DNA from 4 places in the Stenotrophomonas sp. 80084_Sma genome. Region 4 is predicted to be linked to each of the others. Evidence: predicted binding sites of a transcription regulator. Region 4 holds the regulator's gene; each other region holds the start of a gene.

Region 1 (2,199 bases), 2.0 Mb from region 4:
CATTCGCCACCACCCGCATCATTGCCGATGTCACCGATCATCAGGCCGTGATGCGGGCAGTGCAGGGCGTCGATGCGGTGATCCATACCGCCGCCCTGCATGCACCCCATGTCGGCCTGGTGCCGGATGCGGTATTCCAGCAGATCAATGTGGAGGCGACCGCACACCTGTTGCAGGCTGCCCGCGAGGCCGGTGCACGCCGCTTCGTGCTGACCAGCACCACGGCGCTGTATGGCCATGCGGTGGTGGCGGGCGGTTGCCGCTGGATCGATGAAGATACCGAGCCGCTGCCACGCACCATCTACCATCGCAGCAAGCTGCAGGCCGAGGCGTTGGCTGAAGCCGCTGCGGCGCCGGGCTTCAGCGTGCGCGTGCTGCGCATGGCCCGCTGTTTCCCCGAGCCACCGGAGCGGATGGCGATGTTCCGCCTGCACCGCGGCATCGACGCGCGCGACGTGGCCAGCGCACATGCCGCGCTGCTGCACGATGAGGGCGCTGCCTTCGCACGCTACATTGCCTGCGCACCGACGCCGTTCCTGCGTGAGGATTGCCTGGAACTGGCGACCCAGCCGCGCAGGGTGCTGGCCCGCCGCGCCCCGCAGTTGCTGGCCGAGTTCGAGCGCCGTGGCTGGCCGCTGCCGCTGAGCATTGACCGCGTCTACGACAGTGCACTGGTGCGCAGCACATTGGGCTGGCAGCCGCGCTTCGGCCCGGACGACGTGCTGCAGCAGTACGCGGTTGGCAGTATCGAGGTGCTGCCGCGGGCGGAATGGATCAAGGACCGCGTGGCCGAGTAGGGCGGCAGCGGGGCGGGTTCCTGACCCGACCCTGAGCAGGTTCAGGAATGTGCAGATGGACCGCCTCAACCTCGTTCGCAGGCGGCCGCTAACCCGGTGCGCTTCCAGCGCCGGGCGTGTCCCGGCGGCCGGTGGCCTGCGCGACGGATCGCGCACCTGCGCGGTGCCCTCGCGGTGCCGGTCGTCCTGAACTGCCTTGCGGATCCTTCCATGCCTTCTCCCCGTTCCGCCGCTGCCCGCCGCCCGGGCAGCATCGCCCACAAGCTGATGCTGGGCACCGCTGCGATCGCGCTGCTGTGCTTCGGCCTGACTGCGTTCCTGATCTACCGCCAGGCCAGCGCCAGCCTGATCGACGCCTCGCGCCAGACCATGGCCAGCGAAGCCACCGCCGAAGCCCGCCAGGTCGCGGCCGATCTGGGCACCGCCTTTGCCAGCAACGACGCCATGGTCGAGGCCGTGCTCGCCCAGCGCGCGCGCGGCGATGTTCCGGACCGTGCCAGCCTGGCTGCCGTGCTGGGCGAGCAGCTGCGCACCCACCCCGAGTGGCTGGGCAAGAGCACCATGTGGGAGGCCGACGCCTTCGATGGCAAGGATGCCGAGTACGTCAACACTGAAGCGCACGATGCCACCGGTCGTTACATGAGCTACTGGGCCTGGCACGATGGCAAGCCGCAGCAGTCGACGATGACCGACTACACCGAGACGGCCAGTGGCTCCGGTGACTGGTACATGGTGCCCAGCCGCGACAAGCTGGCGAAGGTAAGCGAGCCCTATGCCTACGACATCGGTGGCCAGCAGGTGCTGATGAGCACGCTGAGCACGCCGATCATCGAAAACGGCCGGTTCCTCGGTGTATTCACTGTGGACTTCTCGCTGGCGGCGCTGCAGAAGCACCTGGCCACGCTGAAGCCGATGGGCGCCGGGCGCGTCGAACTGCTCTCGCCGAATGGCGTAGTGCTGGCCTCGGCCAATGCCGCCGAAATCGGCAAGCCACGTGGCGACGCATTGACCCGCAGCATGCTGGCAGACATCGCCGCCGACCGCCGGTTCGAAGCCTTCACTCCGGATGCCGCCGGCAACGTGCGCGTATACGTGCCGCTTCGTGTGGGCGATGCGCCGCAGCGCTTTGCACTGGGTGTGGTGATGCCGCACGCGGTGATCGTGGCCGAGGCGCGCCAGCTGCTGTGGCTGACCCTGCTGGTTGGCGTGGTGGCCGCGCTGACGCTGAGTGCCGGTGTCTATGTGCTGCTGCGCCGGTTGGCGATCCGCCCACTGGCCGAAGCCGTGCGCGTGGCCGGCGACGTCGCCGCGGGCAAGCTGGACAGCACCCTGCCGGCACGCAGCAACGACGAAGTGGGCCGCCTGCTGGACGCGATGCAGGGCATGCGGGGGCAGCTGCAGT
Region 2 (2,199 bases), 2.1 Mb from region 4:
GGCCTTCGGCATCGACCACCATCAGCCCGGTCTGCGCACTGTCCAGCGCCTGGCGCACCCGGGTGTTGCCGCGCGCCACAGCACGTTCGGTCTCGATGCGCGCGCGCAGGCGCTGCTGCATGTCGACCAGGCGTCGGGCCAGCTGGCCGATCTCATCGTTGGCGTTGTAGACGCGCAGCGTGGTGTCCAGGCGGTCGTCGGCGATGTCGCTGGCGAAACGCAGGGTGTCCTGGATCGGCTGGCGCACCGCACGCAGCACCAGCACCAGGCTGGTGATCAGCACGCCGGCCACCAGCAGCAGGGTCAGTGCGAACAGCACGCTCATCGTGCGCGCGCCGACCTGCTGGCGCGCCTGCGCCTTGGCCAGCGCTACCACCTGCGCCTGCTGGAAAGCGGCCAGCGCCGGCGCTACGCCCGCGGCGGTATCCAGCAGCGACTGCGCTTCCACATCCAGGCCGACGCGGGCCGCGGTATACCCCAGCAGGGCGCCTTGATAGCCCTCCATCCCGGTGCGCAGGGCGTCCTGCGCATCCGCGGGCAAGCCCGCCAGCGCGAGGTCGAACGGCAGCTTTTCCTCGCTGGCGCGGTCGGCGTGGGTGGAATCACCGTCGAGCAGCAGCAGGGCCTCCTGCCTACGCATCTTCTGCAGGGACAGCGCCAGCGACGGCCGCTGCAGCGCATCCACCTGTGCCTGCAGGGTTTCGGCGGCCTGCTGCAGCTGTGCAGCGAGGCCGGCCTCACCGCGGCCCATCTCGTCGACCCGTTCAAACAGGGCGGCGACACCCTGCGAGAACGCGTCGGCCGATTCGGTCAGCACCTGCAGCGCCTTGCGCCGGCCGGCGTCCATCGGCATCGCGCGAAGCGCCTGCAGGTCAGCCTGCAGGGCCTTCTGTGCTGCCAGCAACTGGCTGCGGTCAGCATCATCGAAACTGCGTGCATACTGGGTCTGCAGGCGGCGCGCTTCGGCCACCCGCGTGGACAGGCTGGCAGCCAGATCGCTGCCGCGCTGGTAGCTGGCCTGGCTGCGCGCGGCCAGGGCGTTGGCATGGCCAGTCCAGGCGTAGACAGCGGCGATCGCCACCAGCCCCAGGCCACAGACCCACAGGGTCGCCTTGAGCTTGTTGGCCACGCTGAGCCGGTGTGGTTGCAGCCACAGCAGCAGGCCGGGGGACGCCGAGCGCAACGTGGCAAGACGCGTGCGCAGGGACCGGAGGTGGGGGACAACGGCCGACATGACAGACTCCAGGCGGAAGGACGCACCTGTATCGGCCGGATTCAGGTCAACTTTAGGCCTTTTTTCGTCTGCGTCCCCCGTCACTGGCGGACGCGGTCTTTGTACCGGGTGCAGGCGACGGGGGCATGACACGGCCGCCGTGCTTGACCTCAACCCCGGTTGGGGGAGCACAGTGGACCTCCCTTCCCCGCCCGGTGCCCCCATGACGAGGCTCGATGTCCCCTGCTACCTGCAGCGCCTGCAGCTGGATGCGCCGCCACCACGGACCCTGGCCGGCCTGACCCTGCTACAGCAGCGCCACAACGCACTGCTGCCCTTCGAAACCCTCAGCTGCCTGCTGCGCGATGCGGTGCCGATCGACCTGGACAGCGTGCAGCGCAAGCTGCTTGACGAGCGCCGCGGTGGCTACTGCTTCGAGCTCAATGGTGGGTTGCTGGCGCTGCTGCAGGCCTTGGGCTTCGATGCCCAGCCATTGAGCGCGCGCGTACTGCTGGCCGCCCAGGACGGCGAACTGACCGCGCGTACCCATCTGCTGCTGCGCGTGCACGTGGACGGCGATGACTGGCTGGTGGATGCCGGTTTTGGCAGCCTGACCCCGACCGTACCGCTGCGCCTGCATGACCCGCAGCCGCAGGCCACCCCGCACGAACGCTATCTGTTGCAGCGGTTGGAAGACGGCGGTGATTTCATGCTGTCGGCCGAATCCAGCGACGGCTGGCGGGTGATGTACCGCTTCGATCTGCAGGCGCCGGCGCCGATCGACAACGTGGTGGGCAACTGGTACGTATGTACCCATCCCGATTCCAGTTTCCCCGGCCAGTTGCGCGCGTCGCTGACCGGGCCGGACTGGCGCCGCACCATCGGCAGCGGCAACTACACCGAGTACCGCCCCGAACAGGCACCGGACAAGCGCCCGCTGCATGATGTGGGTGATGTGCGCGACGTGCTGGAGCAGCGCTTCGGCA
Region 3 (2,199 bases), 2.3 Mb from region 4:
ACGCGCTGGCCGGCATGTGCGTGCACCTGGTTGCGCCCCCCGTCCTTGGCCACGTACAGCGCCTGGTCGGCGGCCTTGACCACCGCCATCGGGCGCGGATCCACATGGCTGTCGGCCAGGCCGATGCTCACTGTCACCTGTACCACCTGGCCGCTGCCACCGCGTCCGCGCTGCTGGCGGCCGGCTTCGTCATCGCGGCTGCGGGTGCTGCGGTCGCGCAGCTGCATGCGGGTCTCCTCGATGCTCTGCCGCAGCGCCTCCACGGCATCCATGCAGGCCGCCGCAGGGCGGTCCAGGAACACCACCGCGAACTCCTCACCGCCATAGCGGAATGCACGGCCACCGTCGCCCACCCGCGCCAGCCGCGAGGCCACCAGGCGCAGTACATCGTCTCCGGTGTCGTGGCCATGGGTGTCGTTGAATGATTTGAAGTGGTCCACGTCCACCATCGCGATGCTGTAGGTGCCGCGTGCCCGCTGCAGGGTCTCGTTGAATGCCCGTCGCCCCGGCAGGCCGGTCAACTCATCGCGGAAGGCCATGTGGAAGGACTCCTGCAGCATCGCGCCCAGCATCAGCAGCAGGGCGGCGCTGCTCAGCGCCGGCAGCAGTACAGGGTGCAGGAAGATCCGCGGCAGCATCCACCACAGGCACAGCAGGGCCAGCAGCATCGCCGTGTGCAGTGGCCGAGGATGCCGCCACGCCTGCCAGCCCAACGCTGCGGTCGCCAGCAGGAACAGCAGCGCCGGCAGCTGCGCCAGCGCGTTCCAGTCGGCGGGAATCCAGGCCCAGTGACGGTTCGACAGCAGATCGTGCATGCCGCGCGGCTGCTGTGTGGCTAGCAGCAGGAAGATCATCACCGCGGTGCCGCTGGCAATACCGCGCAGCAGCAGGTCCTGGCGCCGCCGTCCGCGCTCCGGCCACAACGCAAGGCCGGCAGACAACAGCGGCAACCAGGCCGAGATGGCGTGGAAGCGCAGCGGTGTCAGCGTGGTGACATGGCCATTGCGCAGGTAGCCAGCGACGTCCTGGTGCAGCAGCGCGAACATCACCGCCACAACCATCAGCAGGCACAACGTGCGCACCTGGTGGTAGAGCAGGGCCAGGCCGGCACCGAGGCAGGCCAGCAGCCAGGGCAGGATGCGCTGCGCCGGGCTGGCCACGTCTGCGGTATCCAATGCGGTCCACACCACCACGGCAACCAGCACGGCAGGCAGCACGAACAGGTAATGCGCAGGCTGGCGGAGCGGATGCAGGGGCAAGCAGGAATTCCAGCGCGGTGACGACGCGGCCGCAGCATTGCCGTTAGCGGCGTTCGTGGTGGCTTCTTGAATGCGGCAGGCTCATCCATGTGAACGAAGTGATGCCGAACCATGACGTCGCACTCACCATCCAGCGCCGATGCTGCCCACATGGACAGCGTACCCGCCGCCGTCGCTGCCCCGCAGCACGATCTCGCCCGCCAGTTCGCCCATGTACGGACGCGCAGCCTGCAGTTGGCCGCGCCGCTCAGTGCCGAGGACGCCATGCTGCAGAGCATGGCTGACGCCAGCCCGAGCAAATGGCACCTGGCCCACACCACCTGGTTCTTCGAACGCTTCGTGCTGGCGGGTTTCGGCACCGCGCCAGCGCATGACCCGGGCTGGGACTACCTGTTCAACAGCTACTACAAGAGCATCGGCCCGGCGCATGCGCGGCCACAGCGCGGGTTGCTGTCGCGCCCGTCGCTGCAGCAGGTGCGAGACTACCGCCAGCAGGTCGATGCGCAGGTGCAATCGCGGTTGGCGGCGGGCGATCTCGATGAACAGGCACTGCAACATCTGCAGCTGGGCCTGCAGCACGAGCAGCAGCACCAGGAACTGCTGCTCACCGACATCAAGCATGCGTTCTGGTGCAACCCATTGCAGCCCGCCTACCGCGAGGACCTGCAGCCTGCCACCAGCGCTGCCAGTGCGCAGGGCTGGATCGAATCATCCGAGCGCATCGTCACGGTCGGCGCCGCGGCATGGCCGCAGCAGGCCGCGTTCGCCTACGACAACGAATCGCCAGCGCACCGCGTGCTGCTCCCCGCGCACGCATTGGCCGAGCGTCCCGTCAGCAATGCCGAGTATCGGGCCTTCATCGACGCCGGTGGCTATCGCGAACCGCGCTGGTGGCTCAGCGAAGGCTGGGCGCTGCGCGAAGCCGAGGGCTGGCAGCACC
Region 4 (2,199 bases):
CCACCACGTGGTCCAGTCGCGCGCAGGCGTCGTCCAGTTCGCCGGCTTCGCTCGGCACGGTCGGCAGTTCGCCCAGCGCCTGTCCCAGCTCGCGGGCCAGCCGCGAGAGGCCGCTCATCATCGGCTGCGTGCGCAGCGCGGCCAGCCCATCGATGCGCTGCCGCCAGGCGGCCTCGTCACCGGACTCGAGTGCGTCCAGAGCCTCCTGCAGGCGCAGGGCGAGGGCGTTCTTGTCGACCGTGGTATCCATCAGGCGCTGGCCGCCAGGCGTTCGAAGATCTTGCCGAGCTTCTCTTCCAGCGTCTGCGCGGTGAACGGCTTAATGATGTAGCCGTTCACACCGCTCTGGGCGGCTTCGATGATCTGCTCGCGCTTGGCTTCTGCCGTGACCATCAGCACCGGCAGGGTCTTCAGCTTGGCATCGGCACGGATCGCCTTGAGCAGCTCGATGCCGGTCATCACCGGCATGTTCCAGTCGGTGACCACGAAATCGAACGGCTGGCTCTGCAGCAGCGACAGCGCGGCATGCCCGTCCTCGGCTTCGGCGGTATTGGTGAAGCCCAGATCGCCCAGCAGGTTCTTGACGATTCGACGCATGGTCGAGAAGTCGTCGACGATCAGGATGCGCATGTTCTTGTTCAAAGCAGAATTCCTTTGTTGTTCATTCCGGACGGCCGGGGGCAGCCGCCTCGGGGATGTTCATTCTTCGAGGCCTGCGTCGGCAGCCTCGAACAGCTTCAGCCGGCCACGCAGGCGCAGTACCGCCTGGCCGTGGATCTGGCAGACCCGCGACTCGCTCACGCCGAGCACCGCGCCGATCTCCTTCAGGTTCAGTTCCTGCTCGTAGTACAGCGAGAGCACCAGTTGTTCGCGCTCGGGCAGGTGGCCGATGGCCTTGCCCAGCTCGCGACCGAACTCGCCGCGCTCCAGTACCTGCTGCGGGGTCGGCCCGCCCTGGGCGACGGTGTCCAGCTCGCCCTGGTCCTCGATGCGCGATTCCAGGCTCAGCACCTGGCCACGTGCAGCGTCTTCCATCAGCCGCAGGTACTCGGGCAGCGGCATCTCCATCGCGGCGGCCACTTCAGTGGCGCTGGCGGCACGGCCACTGCTCTGTTCCAGGCGGCGGATGGTGGCGGCGGCATCACGTGCACGGCGGTGCACCGAGCGCGGGACCCAGTCACCACGGCGGATCTCGTCGATCATCGAACCACGGATGCGGATCGAGGCGTAGGTCTCGAAAGAAGCACCCTGGTCGGCGTCATAGCTGCGCGAGGCTTCGATCAGTCCCATCATGCCGGCCTGGATCAGGTCGTCGACCTCGACGCTGGCAGGCAGGCGCGCGGCCAGGTGGTGGGCGATGCGCCGCACCAGGTCCGAATGCTGGGCGATGACTTCGTTCGCCGCCGAGCGCTGCACTTCCCTGTACTGGGCTGCGCCTTTCATGCCGTCACCCCACGCTGCTTGAGGATGCGTTCGAGGAAGAACTCGACGCCGCCACGCGGTTCGGTCGGCGCCTGCCAGCGCGCGGTACGGCGCGCGATCTCGGTGATCGCCAGCGCCGCCGGGCTGGACGGATAGGCCTTCACCACCGGCTGCTGGCGCTGCACCGACAGGCGCAGCCAGTCATCCTGCGGCACGCAGCCGAGGTAGTTCAGCGAGACATCGGCAAGGAACTTCTCGCAGACGCGGGTCAGCTTTTCGTACAGCACGCGGCCCTCGTTCGGGTCGCGCACCATGTTGGCCACCACCTGGATGCGGTCCACGCCGCGCTCGCGCGACAGCACCTTGATCAGTGCGTAGGCGTCGGTGATCGAGGCCGGCTCGTCACAGACCACCACCACGGTGTCCTGTGCGGCCTGGCAGAAGGTCAGCACGCCATCGGTGATGCCCGCGGCAGTGTCCACCACCATGATGTCCAGCTCGCGCTCCAGTTCGGAGAACACGTTGACCAGGCCAACGTGCTCGGCCGGGGCCAGCTCGGCCATGTGGCGGCGGCCGGATGCGGCCGGGACCACCAGCACGCCGTTCGGGCCTTCGACGATGACGTCATCCAGCGTGCAGCGGCCGGCGACCAGGTCGGCCAGCGTAAAGGTGGGGTTCAGGCCCAGGATCACGTCGATGTTGGCCAGGCCGAGGTCGGCGTCCAGCAGCAGCGTGCGCTTGCCCATGCCAGCCAGTGCCACGGCCAGGTTGGCCGAC

Evidence for each region. The regulator FliA, encoded in region 4, starts transcription of late flagellar genes. The targets are predictions, from matches to a motif close to TAAAGTTTNNCNNNCNNNGGCCGATAA.
Region 1: a site for FliA is predicted at 863-889, ahead of ACZK3W_RS19375 (methyl-accepting chemotaxis protein). Genes of this name have one in related genera too.
Region 2: a site for FliA is predicted at 1,263-1,289, ahead of ACZK3W_RS19810 (methyl-accepting chemotaxis protein). Genes of this name have one in related genera too.
Region 3: a site for FliA is predicted at 1,303-1,329, ahead of ACZK3W_RS21730 (GGDEF domain-containing protein). Genes of this name have one in related genera too.

What each region holds. Positions count from the first base shown of each region.
Region 1 is NZ_CM151177.1:4,214,319-4,216,517, reverse strand. It holds gene ACZK3W_RS19380 (NAD-dependent epimerase/dehydratase family protein) at 1-797, shown strand, start outside; gene ACZK3W_RS19375 (methyl-accepting chemotaxis protein) at 1,008-2,199, shown strand, end outside.
Region 2 is NZ_CM151177.1:4,312,046-4,314,244, forward strand. It holds gene ACZK3W_RS19810 (methyl-accepting chemotaxis protein) at 1-1,234, opposite strand, end outside; gene ACZK3W_RS19815 (arylamine N-acetyltransferase family protein) at 1,437-2,199, shown strand, end outside.
Region 3 is NZ_CM151177.1:4,736,765-4,738,963, reverse strand. It holds gene ACZK3W_RS21730 (GGDEF domain-containing protein) at 1-1,259, opposite strand, end outside; gene egtB (ergothioneine biosynthesis protein EgtB) at 1,410-2,199, shown strand, end outside.
Region 4 is NZ_CM151177.1:2,258,721-2,260,919, forward strand. It holds gene ACZK3W_RS10520 (protein phosphatase CheZ) at 1-250, opposite strand, end outside; gene cheY (chemotaxis response regulator CheY) at 250-642, opposite strand; gene ACZK3W_RS10530 (RNA polymerase sigma factor FliA) at 700-1,443, opposite strand; gene ACZK3W_RS10535 (MinD/ParA family ATP-binding protein) at 1,440-2,199, opposite strand, start outside.